3 regions of the Streptomyces sp. Rer75 genome follow, and region 3 is predicted to be linked to each of the others. Evidence: riboswitches for the same ligand, from Rfam matches in the RefSeq annotation. Region 3 holds a riboswitch; each other region holds the start of a gene.

Region 1 (3,203 bases), 1.9 Mb from region 3:
TTGAAGCAGACGTGGGCCAGCAGGATCGCCCAGACGCTGGTGTCGAGCCGTATCCCCCACAGCTCGTCCAGCAGCCCGCCGCGCCCGAGCAGCCCCAGGAACGCCGATCCGGCGACGACGGTCGGCAGCACGAACGGCACGGTCACCACGGCGCGCAGCAGCCCCTTGCCGGGGAAGTCGAAGCGGGCGAAGACATACGCGCCGGGCAACGCGACCGCCAGCGTCAGCCCGGTCGAGGCGGCCGCCTGCCAGCCGGTGAACCACAGGGTGTGCAGGACGGACGGGTCGCCCAGCACCTCGGGTATCCGCTCGAGCTGCCACCGGCCGCCGACGCGCAGCCCGCGGGTGACGATCGCGACCACCGGATACGCGAAGAAGACGCCGAAGAAGGCGAGCGGCACGGCCATGAGCGCGAGCCGCAGGGCGGTGCCGCGCAGCCGCCCGCGGCGATCGGCCTCACCCTTCTCATGGTTCTCGCGAGGCTCTACAGAACGAGCGAGGACCATGCCTTGACCCAGGGCTCACGGTTCTTGGCTATCTTCCGCGGGGGCAGGGTGGCCGGATCGGCGACCTTGGTCCCGTACCGGGTGAAGACCTCCGGCAGCTCGGCGCCCTCGCGCACCGGATTGACGTACATGTTGAGCGGTACGTCCTCCTGGAAGCGCTTGGTCAGCAGGAAGTCCAGCAGCGCCTTGCCCCCCTTGGTGTTGCCGGCGCCCTTCAGCAGCCCGGCGAACTCCGTCTGCCGGAAGCAGGTGCCGTCCGCCACCCCCGTCGGGGCCTTGGCGGGCTTCGACTTCGCGTCCGCCACCTCGGCGGGCGGGCTGGAGGCGTACGAGACGACGAGCGGCTTGTCGCCCTTGGCGCCGCCCGCCGAGCCGGAGAAGCGGTCGTAGTACGCCTGCTCCCAGCCGTCGACCACCTCGACGCCGTTGGCCCGCAGCTTCTTCCAGTAGTCGCGCCAGCCGTGGTCGCCGTAGCGGGCGGCGGTGCCGAGGAGGAAGGCGAGGCCGGGGGACGAGGTGGCGGCGTTCTCGGTGACCAGCAGATTCTTGTACGCGGGCTTGGTCAGGTCGGCGAATGTCTTCGGCGGCGCGAGCTTCTTGCGCTCGAAGTACGCGCGGTCGTAGTTGACGCAGATGTCGCCGTAGTCGACTGGCGTGACGCGGTGCTTCGCCCGGTCGAGCTGGAAGGCCGCGGGGACCTTGTCCAGGCCCTTCGCCTCGTACGGCGTGAACAGGTCATTGTCGAGCGCGCGGGAGAGGAGGGTGTTGTCGACGCCGAAGAACACATCGCCCTGCGGGTGGCCCTTGGACAGGATCGCCTGGTTGACGGCGGCCCCCGCGTCACCACCGGCCTGCACCCGCACCTTGTAGCCGGTCTTGCGGGTGAACTCCTTGAGGACCGCCTTGGACGCCGCGAACGAGTCGTGCGAGACCAGGGTGACCGTCTTGGAGTCCTTGCCGTCCGCCGCGTCCCCACCGCAGCCGGTGAGGACGCCGGTGCCGAGGGATCCGACGAGGGCGGCGGTGACGGCACGCCGAAGATGGCTGTTCATGGTGAGGCTGACTCCCTACGCCGGTATGACCCGGATCAGGTTGGAGGGTCTGCGGCCGTGCCGCACTCTCAGCGCTGTCGCGCTCCCCTGTCGGAATGTTCATTTGTCCGCCGCGATACGACGGTTGTACGGCGCTTGTGCGAAGGCACCGTATCAGCCGGTGGTCAGCGCTCCGTGGCCGCCAGCTGGCCGCACGCCCCGTCGATCTCCTGCCCCCGGGTGTCCCGGACGGTCACCGGCACCCCGTGCGCCTCCAGGGCCGCGACGAACGCCTTCTCGTCCTCGGGCCGGGACGCCGTCCACTTGGAGCCGGGCGTCGGGTTGAGCGGGATGAGGTTGACGTGCACCCGGTGGCCCTTGAGCAGCCGACCGAGCAGGTCGGCGCGCCACGCCTGGTCGTTGATGTCCTTGATCAGGGCGTACTCGATGGAGATCCGGCGGCCGGACTTCTCCGCGTACTCCCACGCCGCGTCCAGGACCTCGCGCACCTTCCAGCGGGTGTTGACCGGGACGAGGGTGTCGCGCAGCTCGTCGTCGGGCGCGTGCAGGGAGACCGCGAGGCGGCACTTGAAGCCCTCGTCGGCGAACCGCAGCATCGCCGGGACCAGTCCGACGGTCGAAACCGTGATTCCGCGCTGCGAAAGACCCAGCCCGTCGGGCTCGGGGTCGGTGAGCCGACGGATGGCGCCGATGACCCGGTTGTAGTTGGCCAGCGGCTCGCCCATGCCCATGAAGACGATGTTGGACAGCCGGGCCGGGCCCCCGGGGATCTCGCCGTCCCGCAGCGCCCGCATGCCGTCGACGATCTGGTGCACGATCTCGGCGGTGGACAGGTTGCGGTCCAGACCCGCCTGGCCGGTGGCGCAGAACGGGCAGTTCATGCCGCAGCCCGCCTGGGAGCTGATGCACATGGTGACCCGGTCCGGGTAGCGCATCAGCACGGACTCGACGAGCGTGCCGTCGAAGAGCCGCCACAGGGTCTTGCGGGTGGTGTCGTTGTCGCAGCTGATGTGCCGCACCACGCTCATCAGGTCCGGCAGCAGCCCGGCCGCGAGCTTCTCGCGCGCGGCGGCCGGCACGTCGGTCCACTGGGCGGGGTCGTCGGTGTAGCGGGCGAAGTAGTGGCGCGACACCTGAGCGGCCCGGAAGGGCTTCTCCCCGAGGGCGGCGACGGCCTCGCGGCGCTCGGCGGGCGTGAGGTCGGCGAGGTGCCGCGGGGGCTTCTTGGCCCCACGCGGCACGGCGAAAGTGAGTTCTCCGGGCTTAGGCATGGCCGTACCAGTGTCGCAGACATGCGGAAGGCCCCGCGCCACGGGCGGCGCGGGGCCTGAGGAGCGCGATGCCGGGCGCGGCTCAGCTGCCGCCCACGAAGATCACCAGCAGCAGCCACACCACGGGCGCGGTGGGCAGGAGCGAGTCGAGCCGGTCCATGATCCCGCCGTGGCCGGGCAGCAGCTTGCCCATGTCCTTGATGCCGAGGTCACGCTTGATCATGGACTCGCCGAGGTCCCCCAGGGTCGCGCTGACCGCGACGGCGAGGCCGAGCAGCAGCCCCTGCCACCACACGCCGTCCTCGATGAGGTACTGCATGCACAGCGCACCGACGACCATCGCGAACGCCACCGCGCCCAGCAGCCCCTCGCGG
Region 2 (3,203 bases), 4.2 Mb from region 3:
AACAGCCAGCCGGAGCCGAGGATGTTGGAGAACCCGATCGCGGTCAGGGCCCAGAAGCCGAGGTCCTTGCGGAGTCTGCGTTCCTCGGCGAGCACCGCCGTGGCGGCGATGGACTCCGCTGGCTGGTTCTGCGGCACGTGGCACGTCTCCTCGGGTGGTGCGGGAACTCAACGGAGCCCAGGGTGCCACGCCTGCCGCGGGGCGCGGTCGCCGGATGCCGTGTGACGTGCGGATACGGGCGAAGCCACCCGCCTCAGCGGACGGTGTGGAGCCGTGTCCTGAGCGGGGCGTAGACGAGGAGCGCCGCGAGGAAGGCGGCGTAGTAGGCGAGGTCGGCGCCGTGCAGCGCGGCGGCCACCGGGCCCGTGTACAGGCTGGTGTCCATGAACGGCACCGCCGCGGCGAAGGCGGCGCCGAACGCCAGCAGGGCGGGCCACCACGGCTGCGGGCGGGCGCTCTCGGCGGCCGGGTCCACCGGCGCGCCGCCCCGGGCCCGGGCGCGGACCCGAACCAGTCGACGGCCACGACCGCGACGAAGCCGGGGATCCAGTAGCCGACGAACAACAGCACGTTCGGGAAGCGGGCGGTGGTGTCGGCGGCGTGCATCCACAGCACCAGCGGGAAGCCGAGCACGGCGGCGAGCGCCACGGCCAGCAGCCCGAACGCGCCGAGCGCCCCGCCGCCCAGCGCCTCATCGACGCCGCGGGCGGTCTGGTCGGTGAAGACGGAGGCTCCCCACAGCCCGAGCGCCTGGACGGCCACGAAGGACACGGTGACGCCGAGCAGCGTGCACCAGAACATGCGGGGCCGGGAGGTGGCGCGGGGCAGATAGCGGCTGAAGTCGCTGGCGTACGGCGCCCACGACAGCGCCAGGCTCAGCGCGATGGTGCTGGTCAGGACGGAGGCGCCGATGCGGTCGGCGCCGTGGGCGGACCCGGTGGCGGCGGGGTGGACGCCATCGAGCAGCTTGACGGCCAGGGCGGCGAACGCGGCGGCGAGGACGAACGTCATCAGCTTCTGCATCCGGTGGATGGCCTCGTAGCCCAGCACCCCGAGCGCCCCCTGGGCGGCCATCATGAGCAGCACACCCAGCCAGAACGGCAGCCCGCACAGCCGGGCCAGCGCATCACCGCCGAACAGGCCGATGAGGGCGTCCCAGGCGACGGACGACAGCCACTGGAGGACGCCGGGCACGGCGACGGCCCGGCCGAACGCCAGCCGCGCCAGGGGCAGCTGCCCGGCGCCGGTCAGGCTGCCCCAGGTGCCCAGGTACGCGGTGGGCACGGCATCGATGAGGGTGCCCAGGACGACGGCGGCCAGCGCGGTGGCGAAGTCCAGGCCGAGGGCGATGCCGACGGTGCCGGTGAACACGCCGGTCGTGGTCAGGTTCGGGGCGAACCACACGGTGAACAGGCGCCCCGGCCCGCCATAGCGGTGGCTTTCCGGAACCGGCGCGATCCCGCGCGCCTCGACGCGCAGATCGCCGGGCGCGGTGGGCATCCGGCCGTCGAAGACGGACTCCGCGCCGGTGGTGGCCGGGTCGGTGGCAGCATGCGGCCATGGCATCGATGACATCCCTCCGCCAGTGCTAACTGGTTCAGGTTCGACGGGTGTGATCTCAGCCCCCTGGCGGGGCACCCCGTGTCCGGTGGAGCGGCCTAACCCCTCGCCACGTGGCCCCGGTCCCGGGGGCGGGTCCGGGCCCGGGCCGGGAGCGCGTCCAGGAACAGCGCCCCGGCCAGCAGCGCGGCGCTCCCCCGGGGCGCGATGCCCTGGGCGCGCAGCTCGGCGTCGAGGGCGGCGAGGGCGGCGGCGCCCCGGTCCGTCGCGGCGCCGCCCGCCTCCAGCACACCGCGCGCCCCGTCCTGCACCCGCCGGAGGGCGGGCGGCCCCGCCTGGTACAGCGGCCCGGTGTCCTGGAGTGTGCTCATCACGGTGAGCAGCGCGTCGAGCCGGGCCTGCGTCTCGGTGGCGCCCGCGGCCCGCGCCGCGGACAGGGCGTCCAGGGCGCGGCGTACGTGCGGGAAGGCGGCCCGCGCCTCGCCGCGCGCCCCCGCCGCCCCGTAGGTGGCGGACACCTGCGAGCCCGCCGACGGCCTGCGCGGGGCGCCACGGTCGACGTGGGCCGCGAGCTGCCGGGCGGTGGCGGTCAGTTCATCGGGTGCGGCGCCGGGTTCCAGGGCGGCGGCCGCCACCAGCAGCCCCAGCACCCACAGCGCCCCGTGGTGCAGACGGCCGGTGACCGGGCCGCCACCGGCCCGCGCCATGGTCCACTCGGCGCAGCGGCCGATGGCGCCCAGCTCCTCGCGGAGCGCACGCGTCGGCTCGCCGGGGCGCCGGGCGGCGGCCGCCATGGCCGCGAAGCCGGGCGCCAGCGACTTGGCCGACCAGCGCAGTGCGAGCAGGTCGGTGCCGGTGGCGCGGGCCTGGAGGTCGCGGGTGTCCGCGAGGCCCGGTTTGGGGGTCAGCTCCGCCTGGGAGATCAGGGCTCGTACGGCGGTCTGCGCCAGTGCGTCGTCCGTGGAGCGCGTCGTGGGCATGCCCGGAGGGTAATCGGCGAACCTTTCCCGGGCCTGGGTCGTTCCTGTGACCCCGCTGTGGGCGTCATGTCAGTGCGATTCGCGGGCGTCACGTCGGTGCGATTCGCGGGCGTCATGTCAGTGCGATTCGCGGGCGACGAACGATCCGCGGGTGCCGCTGAGGAAGTCCAGTCCGGCGCCGCGGTCGGCCTGTTCGACGTGGTCGCGGTAGATCTGCTCCCATCCGCCGGTGGCCGGTGGGGCGGCGGCGGTCACCGGTTGCCGTGCGGCGAGTTCCTCGTCGGGGACGTCCAGCCTCAGCAGCCGCCGCTCGACGTCCAGTTCTATCCAGTCGCCGGTCCGCACCAGCCCCAGCGGACCGCCCGCCGCCGACTCGGGCGCGATGTGCAGGACGACGGTGCCGAAGGCGGTTCCGCTCATCCGCGCGTCGCTGATCCGCACCATGTCCCGCACTCCGGCCCGGAGCACCGCGGGCGGCAGGGGCATGTTCCCCACCTCGGGCATGCCGGGGTAGCCGCGCGGTCCGCAGCCGCGCAGGACCAGCACATCGGACGCGTCGACGTCCAGGTCCGGGTCGTCGATCCGGGTACGGAAGTCCTCGATACCGTCGAACACCACGGCGCGGCCCCGGTGGCGCAGTAGCTCCGGTGTCGCGGCGGCGGG
Region 3 (3,203 bases):
GCCCCCGCTCGCCCCGCCGCTACTCGCCCCACCGCTCGGCCCGTCGCCGTTCGGCCTGTGGTCCGCGGAGACCACCAGTACGGCCAGCGCCGTGGTCACCGGCACCGAGGCGACCAGTCCGATGCTGCCCACCAGCGTGCGGACGATCTCCTCCGCGACGATCTCGCTCGTCGCCACCGTTCCCACCCCGCTGTCCGCGATCGAGAAGAGGAGCAGCAGCGGAAGCGAGGCGCCCGCGTACGCCAGCACCAGGGTGTTCACGACGGACGCGATGTGGTCCCGCCCGATGCGCATCGCGGCCGCGTAGAGCTTGCGGCGGCTCGTCGTGGGGTCCGCTTCCCGCAGCTCCCACACGGCCGAGGTCTGGGTGACCGTCACATCGTCCAGCACACCCAGCGAACCGATGATCACCCCGGCCAGTAGCAAGCCCTTGATCTCGATGTCGGGATAGAGGCCGTGCACCAGACCGGTCTGGTCGTCGGTGTTGCCGGTCAGCGACGCCCAGCCGATGAACAGCGAGCCGAGCACGCCGATCAGCAGCAGCGAGACCAGGGTGCCGAGCACCGCGACCGAGGTGCGGGCGCTCAGCCCATGGCACATATAGAGCGCCAGCAGCATGATCGCACTGCCTCCGACGACCGCGACCACCAGCGGATTCGAGCCCTGAAGTATCGCCGGGAGGATGAACAGCGTCAGCACCCCGAAGCTGATGGCCAGCGCCACCAGGGCGAAGACGCCGCGCAGCCGGCCGACGGCCACGACCACGAGCGCGAACACCCCGGCGAGCAGGGCCATCGGGAACGAGCGGTCGACGTCCGAGATCGAGTACTGGAGGTTCTTCGGCGCCTTGGGCGCGTACGCCAGCTTCAGCTCCTGCCCGGCGCTGAACTTCCGTGAGGCGTTCGGCTGGACGATCTCGGGGAACGTGCGGCCCTTGTCCTTGCCCGAGGTGACCTCGATGGTGGCCTTCTCACAGACGGTCTTGCCGCCGCCGGAGCCGCCGCTCCCGCCTCCGGTGGCCCCGCCCGTGCCCCCGCCGGTCGCGCCGCCGGGTGCCGGGGCGGCGCCCTGCTGACCCGGTTCGGTGGGTGCCTGCGGCTGCGCGTTGGCGTCGGCGCAGTTGATCTCCTCCACCTTCACCACCCGCCCGGCGACCGTCTCCTGGTCGAATCCGAGCCCGCTGCGGCCCTGCGTGGTGTGCTCGGGGCCACCCGGCCACAGCGCGACCAGCCCGGCGACGACGGCGACGGCGAAGGGGATGAGCACCGCCGCGATGACCTTGCGGAGGCGTGCGGAGACGGGTGCGGCCGGGCCGTGCGCGTGGGCATGGCTGTGTCCGTGGCCGTGGCCATGGGCCTGGCCGGACGGGTGGGGCTGCTCGGGCGGGTGGTCCTGCTGTGTCGCGGTCACCATCGCATCATCGCAAGAGAGGCGGGCCCCCTGTTCAGGTATATGGGGAAACCGTTAGCGTGGGGGCACCTTTGCAATCGCGGGAGCTCGGAGCACCGGGCTGAGAGGGCGCTGACGCGACAGCTGCGCCGACCGCTGAACCTGTTACCGGGTAATGCCGGCGTAGGGAGTGGGTCTCATGACTCAGCAGGATGCACACATGCGCGAAAACGCTACCGATTTCGGCTGGCATAAGGGATATGTCACGGGTTCCCGCCCGGACATCCAGGTCCCGGTTCGCCGAGTGCACCTCACCAATGGCCAGGACGTGACGCTGTACGACACGTCCGGTCCGTACACCGACCCCCACATCGAAACCGACGTCCGCCGTGGCCTCGCGCCACTGCGGCAGAACTGGATCATCGCCCGCGGCGACACCGAGGAGTACTCCGGCCGTCCGGCCCGGCCCGAGGACGACGGGATCAAACACACCACGCCCCGCGGCGGCCTGCGCAACCTCGACGCGGTCTTCCCCGGACGGCCGCGCCAGCCGCGGAGGGCCCGCGACGGCGCCGCCGTCACCCAACTCAGCTACGCCCGCCGGGGCGAGGTCACCGCGGAGATGGAGTACGTGGCGCTCCGCGAGAACGTCTCCCCCGAGGTGGTCCGCGAGGAGATCGCGGCGGGCCGGGCCGTACTGCCCGTCAACGTCAACCACCCGGAGATCGAGCCGATGATCATCGGCAAGCGGTTCCTGGTGAAGGTCAACGCCAACATCGGCAACTCCGCCGTCACCTCGTCCATCGAGGAAGAGGTCGAGAAGATGACCTGGGCGACCCGCTGGGGCGCCGACACGGTCATGGACCTCTCGACCGGCCGCAACATCCACACCACCCGCGAGTGGGTGCTGCGCAACTCCCCCGTGCCCATCGGCACCGTGCCGCTCTATCAGGCGCTGGAGAAGGTCGACGGCAAGGCCGAGGAGCTGACCTGGGAGGTCTACAAGGACACCGTCATCGAACAGGCCGAGCAGGGCGTCGACTACATGACGGTGCACGCGGGCGTACGGCTGCCGTACGTCCCCCTGACCGCCCGCCGCAAGACCGGCATCGTCTCCCGCGGCGGCTCGATCATGGCCGCCTGGTGCCTGGCCCACCACCAGGAGTCGTTCCTCTACACCCACTTCGAGGAGCTGTGCGAGATCCTCGCGGCGTACGACGTCACCTACTCGCTGGGTGACGGACTGCGCCCCGGATCCATCGCCGACGCCAACGACGAGGCGCAGTTCGCGGAGCTGCGCACGCTCGGCGAACTCAACCGCATCGCCAAGGAGCACGGCGTCCAGACGATGATCGAGGGCCCGGGCCATGTCCCGATGCACAAGATCAAGGAGAACGTCGACCTCCAGCAGGAGATCTGCGAGGAGGCCCCCTTCTACACCCTGGGCCCCCTCACCACGGACGTCGCGCCCGCCTACGACCACATCACCTCAGGGATAGGCGCCGCGATGATCGCCTGGTGGGGCACGGCGATGCTCTGCTACGTCACCCCCAAGGAGCACCTGGGGCTGCCGGACCGCGACGACGTGAAGACCGGCGTCATCACCTACAAGATCGCCGCCCACGCCGCCGATCTGGCCAAGGGCCACCCCGACGCCCAGGCCTGGGACGACGCGCTCTCCGACGCGCGCTTCGAGTTCCGCTGGGAGGACCAGTTCAACCTGGCCCTCGACCCGGACACGGCACGCTCGTTCCACGACGAGACGCTTCCGGCGGAGCCCGCCAAGACGGCGCACTTCTGCTCCATGTGCGGGC

What was found. Region 3 has a riboswitch for thiamine pyrophosphate ahead of thiC (phosphomethylpyrimidine synthase ThiC). Riboswitches for the same ligand answer to the same signal wherever they lie in the genome.
Region 1: it holds a riboswitch for thiamine pyrophosphate, as region 3 does, so the genes downstream of both, HYQ63_RS30375 (thiamine ABC transporter substrate binding subunit) here and thiC (phosphomethylpyrimidine synthase ThiC) in region 3, are expected to answer to the same signal.
Region 2: it holds a riboswitch for thiamine pyrophosphate, as region 3 does, so the genes downstream of both, HYQ63_RS39265 (cytosine permease) here and thiC (phosphomethylpyrimidine synthase ThiC) in region 3, are expected to answer to the same signal.

What each region holds. Positions count from the first base shown of each region.
Region 1 is NZ_CP058693.1:7,030,931-7,034,133, reverse strand. Features, by position in the region: gene HYQ63_RS30380 (iron ABC transporter permease) at 1-506, opposite strand, end outside; gene HYQ63_RS30375 (thiamine ABC transporter substrate binding subunit) at 485-1,558, opposite strand; TPP riboswitch at 1,554-1,657, opposite strand; gene rlmN (23S rRNA (adenine(2503)-C(2))-methyltransferase RlmN) at 1,723-2,829, opposite strand; gene HYQ63_RS30365 (phosphatidate cytidylyltransferase) at 2,912-3,203, opposite strand, start outside.
Region 2 is NZ_CP058693.1:9,253,569-9,256,771, reverse strand. Features, by position in the region: gene HYQ63_RS39270 (APC family permease) at 1-137, opposite strand, end outside; partial or broken gene HYQ63_RS39265 (cytosine permease) at 254-1,500, opposite strand; TPP riboswitch at 1,558-1,652, opposite strand; gene HYQ63_RS39260 (triphosphoribosyl-dephospho-CoA synthase) at 1,659-2,540, opposite strand; gene HYQ63_RS39255 (IlvD/Edd family dehydratase) at 2,658-3,203, opposite strand, start outside.
Region 3 is NZ_CP058693.1:5,100,961-5,104,163, reverse strand. Features, by position in the region: gene HYQ63_RS21615 (YibE/F family protein) at 1-1,410, opposite strand, end outside; TPP riboswitch at 1,480-1,596, shown strand; gene thiC (phosphomethylpyrimidine synthase ThiC) at 1,589-3,203, shown strand, end outside.